Regions from separate parts of the Bacillus sp. z26 genome, predicted to be linked through region 1. Evidence: a T-box and tRNA genes for the amino acid it is inferred to sense, from the RefSeq annotation. Region 1 holds a T-box; the other holds one or more tRNA genes.
The links. The T-box of region 1 lies ahead of trpS (tryptophan--tRNA ligase). A T-box ahead of a tRNA ligase gene usually reads a tRNA of that ligase, here a tRNA-Trp.
Positions count from the first base shown of each region.

Region 2: it has a tRNA-Trp gene. The T-box ahead of trpS (tryptophan--tRNA ligase) is inferred to sense a tRNA for this amino acid. The anticodon was not compared.

Region 1 covers NZ_JBZFQM010000002.1:781,477-783,836, reverse strand. Annotated here, with positions in the region: gene AC4G3K_RS08950 (hypothetical protein) at 194-346, opposite strand; gene trpS (tryptophan--tRNA ligase) at 424-1,413, opposite strand; T-box leader at 1,460-1,700, opposite strand; gene AC4G3K_RS08940 (DUF3899 domain-containing protein) at 1,748-2,125, opposite strand.
Region 2 covers NZ_JBZFQM010000002.1:1,038,412-1,040,771, reverse strand. Annotated here, with positions in the region: rRNA gene rrf (5S ribosomal RNA) at 1-22, shown strand, start outside; tRNA gene AC4G3K_RS10335 (tRNA-Asn) at 35-109, shown strand; tRNA gene AC4G3K_RS10330 (tRNA-Ser) at 113-204, shown strand; tRNA gene AC4G3K_RS10325 (tRNA-Glu) at 221-295, shown strand; tRNA gene AC4G3K_RS10320 (tRNA-Val) at 305-380, shown strand; tRNA gene AC4G3K_RS10315 (tRNA-Met) at 409-482, shown strand; tRNA gene AC4G3K_RS10310 (tRNA-Asp) at 489-565, shown strand; tRNA gene AC4G3K_RS10305 (tRNA-Phe) at 582-657, shown strand; tRNA gene AC4G3K_RS10300 (tRNA-Thr) at 702-774, shown strand; tRNA gene AC4G3K_RS10295 (tRNA-Tyr) at 786-869, shown strand; tRNA gene AC4G3K_RS10290 (tRNA-Trp) at 877-950, shown strand; tRNA gene AC4G3K_RS10285 (tRNA-His) at 956-1,031, shown strand; tRNA gene AC4G3K_RS10280 (tRNA-Gln) at 1,085-1,159, shown strand; tRNA gene AC4G3K_RS10275 (tRNA-Gly) at 1,168-1,242, shown strand; tRNA gene AC4G3K_RS10270 (tRNA-Cys) at 1,254-1,327, shown strand; tRNA gene AC4G3K_RS10265 (tRNA-Leu) at 1,335-1,416, shown strand; gene codB (cytosine permease) at 1,876-2,360, shown strand, end outside.

The DNA of each region.
Region 1 (2,360 bases):
AGGGACTCGGAAGGAGGTGCTTTCCCCTCCTGTAGAGGTCATGCTTATGTCCTGAGCTTCTAGCTGTTGAAGCTGGATTGAATAAAAAGCTGAAACAGCTCAATTAAGGAACGAAGACTAAATACGCCACGTCCTGTGGCAACGTCTTCATGACCAACATCCTGTTGGCCCGCGAGGAGCAACAGTCAGATATTCAGCCATTATGTAAGGTAATCCTGCTTAGTGAGCGGAAAATCCAGTCGAGTGAGCAGAATCCAGCCAAATGAAAGAAAAATCCAGCCGAATGAGAGAGAAATAGAGCCAAACGCATCATAAATCCAGCCGTTATTATGATTAATCCAGCCAATTTGCAAAATCCCCCTGCTTAGATACCAAAACAGAAGGTAGCCATCAGGCTACCTTCTGTTTTTAATGCAGTTTATTTTATCTTCTTTTACGGCCCAATCCAACTGCATTTTTCATTTTTCGTAATGTTTTATTAGCCGCTTTATTTGCCTCAAGTGCACCTTTATCAAGGATTTCATCTAACTCTGGAGAGTTTAATAATTCCTGATGACGTTCCTGGATTGGCCGAAGGGTGTCAACGACAACTTGAGCTACTTCCGCTTTAAAGTCTCCATACCCTTTACCTTCGAATCGTTTTTCAATGGATTCAATGCTTTCTCCGCTAAGCGCAGAATGAATAGATAAAAGGTTTGATATGCCTGGTTTATTTTCCTTATCAAATTTCACGATTCCTTCAGAATCTGTAACAGCGCTCTTGATCTTTTTTTCTACCTGTTTTAAATCATCCAATAAAGAGATCGTCGATTTTTTATTTGGATCGGATTTACTCATTTTTTTTGTTGGATCCTGTAAAGCCATGATACGCGCTCCTGAAGCAGGAAGCTGGATGTCAGGAATCGTAAAGACCTCTCCGTATTTCTTGTTAAAGCGCTCAGCGATATCGCGGGTCAACTCAACATGCTGTTTCTGATCATCGCCAACCGGAACAAGGCTCGTTTGATATAAAAGGATATCAGCAGCCATTAATGGAGGGTAAGTAAGAAGACCGGCTGAAACTGAGACCTGGGATTTTGATTTGTCTTTATATTGAGTCATCCGTTCAAGTTCGCCGATAGAAGTATTACATTGCATAATCCATCCGGCTTCTGTATGAGCAGGAACCTCAGACTGTATAAAAATCGTTGCTTTCTCAGGATCAATGCCAACCGCTAGATAAAGGGCTGCCAGATTTCTAATGTTCTTTCTTAATTCAAGCCGATCCTGCGGAACCGTAATAGCGTGTTCATCGACAATGCAAAAATAACAATGGGCGTCATTTTGCAGTTCAACAAATTGTCTTAACGCTCCAATATAATTACCAAGGGTCACGAGACCGGTTGGCTGTATGCCAGAAAATATAATACTCATCATCATTCTCCTTTCAATATAAAAAATCCCATTCGCCTCCACTATTAAAAGGGACGAATGGGATTCGCGGTACCACCCTAATTGTTTACATTTAAGAACATAAACCACTCAGGAATATCCATAAAGATATTCGTGCCCTGTAACGCGGGCATACGTCCTGTCATACTGCACCTTTTCCTACAGGAGGCTTAAAAGTCCATTCGGGTATACTTGGTTGTTTGTTCACAGCGACCACAAACTCTCTGAAAACCTTGTACTACCTTACTACTCTTTGTCATAGCCTTTAATAAATATTAAGTAATGATATTCTACTTAAACCGGCTGTAAATTGCAACTATCCAAAGAAAATTATTGAACAAATAAATGTAAAGACACAGGAAAAGATTCCTGAATAAAGTAACGGACTGGTCCAGGAGAAGGTAAGTACCTCCATATTTGGGCCTTGTTGATCGGATTCACCTTCAAGTTCCGAAAGGTATTCTTCTTTTTTTGAATTTATTTTCCAAAATTTCTTAAAGGAGTAGGAGAAGATTGAGAAAAAGCCTCCACCAATAACGTATAAAATTGCACCGGCACATACATAGACTAGGCCAATCAAGAAGTATGCATCAATAAAGGCAAGCAAAAAATGATTTTGTAAAAATGAATAGATAATAGAAATCATAAGGCCAAGACCACTTAATAGTAAAAATTTTGCTTGTAAAGATCGCATGTCTTTCCTCCGATTTATATGGTTTTTTTGATGTATTTAAATATTATATTAATTTTTTTTATTTTTAAAGTTGAAAGTTTATTCTAAAAATTTTATTATATTCATAACGTTTCAATTTTTTAGTGTTACATTGCTTTTAGTTAAATTTTCAGAAAAAATAAAATTATTTTTATTTAATAGGATATTTTACCCATTCCTGTTATATCAAGGGTTTTTGTTGGTTATTGTCTTTTAA
Region 2 (2,360 bases), 260 kb from region 1:
TGAGAGTAGGACGTCGCCAGGCATTATAAATTATTCCGCAGTAGCTCAGTGGTAGAGCATTCGGCTGTTAACCGAACGGTCGTAGGTTCGAGTCCTACCTGCGGAGCCATATGGAGAGCTGTCCGAGAGGTCGAAGGAGCACGATTGGAAATCGTGTAGACGGTCAACGCTGTCTCAAGGGTTCGAATCCCTTGCTCTCCGCCATAATAACTTACTAAATGGCCCCTTGGTCAAGCGGTTAAGACACCGCCCTTTCACGGCGGTAACACGGGTTCGAATCCCGTAGGGGTCACCACTTAAAAATGGAGGATTAGCTCAGCTGGGAGAGCATCTGCCTTACAAGCAGAGGGTCGGCGGTTCGATCCCGTCATCCTCCACCATAATATTCTAGTATCACATTCACATTGGCGCGGGGTGGAGCAGTCTGGTAGCTCGTCGGGCTCATAACCCGAAGGTCGCAGGTTCAAATCCTGCCCCCGCAATAAAATGGTCCGGTAGTTCAGTTGGTTAGAATGCCTGCCTGTCACGCAGGAGGTCGCGGGTTCGAGTCCCGTCCGGACCGCCATTTACATAATGAAGTTGGCTCAGTAGCTCAGTCGGTAGAGCAAAGGACTGAAAATCCTTGTGTCGGCGGTTCGATTCCGTCCTGAGCCACCATTATAAATTAAAATTTAAATAATATAATCTCATTTAATTATTATGCCGGTGTAGCTCAATTGGTAGAGCAACTGACTTGTAATCAGTAGGTTGGGGGTTCAAGTCCTCTTGCCGGCACTCTTAATAACGGAGGGGTAGCGAAGTGGCTAAACGCGGCGGACTGTAAATCCGCTCCTTCGGGTTCGGCAGTTCGAATCTGCCCCCCTCCACCATTCATATAGGGGCATAGTTTAAAGGTAGAACAGAGGTCTCCAAAACCTCCAGTGTGGGTTCAATTCCTACTGCCCCTGCCAACATGGCGATTGTGGCGAAGTGGTTAACGCATCGGATTGTGGTTCCGACATTCGTGGGTTCGATTCCCATCAGTCGCCCCATTTTTTTAATTAATTTAAATAATAGCTTATATTACCTAATAAATTTTAATTGTTGGGCTATAGCCAAGTGGTAAGGCAACGGACTTTGACTCCGTCATTCGTAGGTTCGAATCCTGCTAGCCCAGCCAACCTATATGCGGAAGTAGTTCAGTGGTAGAACATCACCTTGCCAAGGTGGGGGTCGCGGGTTCGAATCCCGTCTTCCGCTCCAACGAATATATTGGCGGCATAGCCAAGTGGTAAGGCAGAGGTCTGCAAAACCTTTATCACCGGTTCAAATCCGGTTGCCGCCTCCAAAATCATGCCGGTGTGGCGGAATTGGCAGACGCGCACGACTCAAAATCGTGTTCCGTGAGGAGTGTCGGTTCGACCCCGACCACCGGTATCATTAGACAGTAGGCCAAAGCTGTCAAATCAAGGTTCTCAGCATTTTATGCTGGGAGCTTTTTTTATTTTTCCTACACGACAAAAACGATGCATAATCGTGTGCAATGAATCGTGCGAATAGGAGAATTAAATATGAAGAGAAGAAATATATTACTTAAAGAATTTAGATCTCGTAACAAGAGAAACTATAATACGTCTTATTTTCTTTATAAGCTAACCACCATTAATTACCATTGTCTTAGGTGAATGAATCTGTTACTATAATTTTAATTTAAATGAAAACCTTTAAGTGCAGTCCAGAGAGGCTGACAAGGTGGGCGATATACTGTTTGGAGAACGTATTTATACACATATTATTGTATAAAGAAAATACGTTTATTTCTGACATTTTCCACTTGTCACTTTGCGGCAAGTGGTTTTTTTGCTCACCAAGACTAAAACTTGGGAGGAAACAAAAGTGCAATTAAAAGACAAAGATTTTTCATTTCAATCAGTACCTAAAGCAAATCGCAACAGCTTCCTTAAAATGCTTGTTGTTATGCTTGGCTTCACATTCTATTCAGCAAGTATGTGGGCCGGTGGATCATTAGGTGAAGGATTAACATTTATGCAACTGATGGGTGTCATCTTACTTGGAAATCTAATATTAGGGGCATTTACAGGGGCATTAAGTTATATTGCAGCAAAAACAGGATTATCGACTCACTTACTCGCACAATATAGCTTTGGTGAAAAAGGAGCATATATCTCTTCATTCATGTTATCAGCAACACAAGTAGGATGGTTTGGCGTTGGGCTAGGAATGTTTGCCTATCCGGTCTCTAAATTAACGGGCCTTCCACTAGTACCGATTGTTATCATTACAGGGATTTTAATGACAGCAACTGCTTATTTTGGTATGAAAGCTTTAACAATCTTAAGTTTCATTGCTGTACCGGCTAT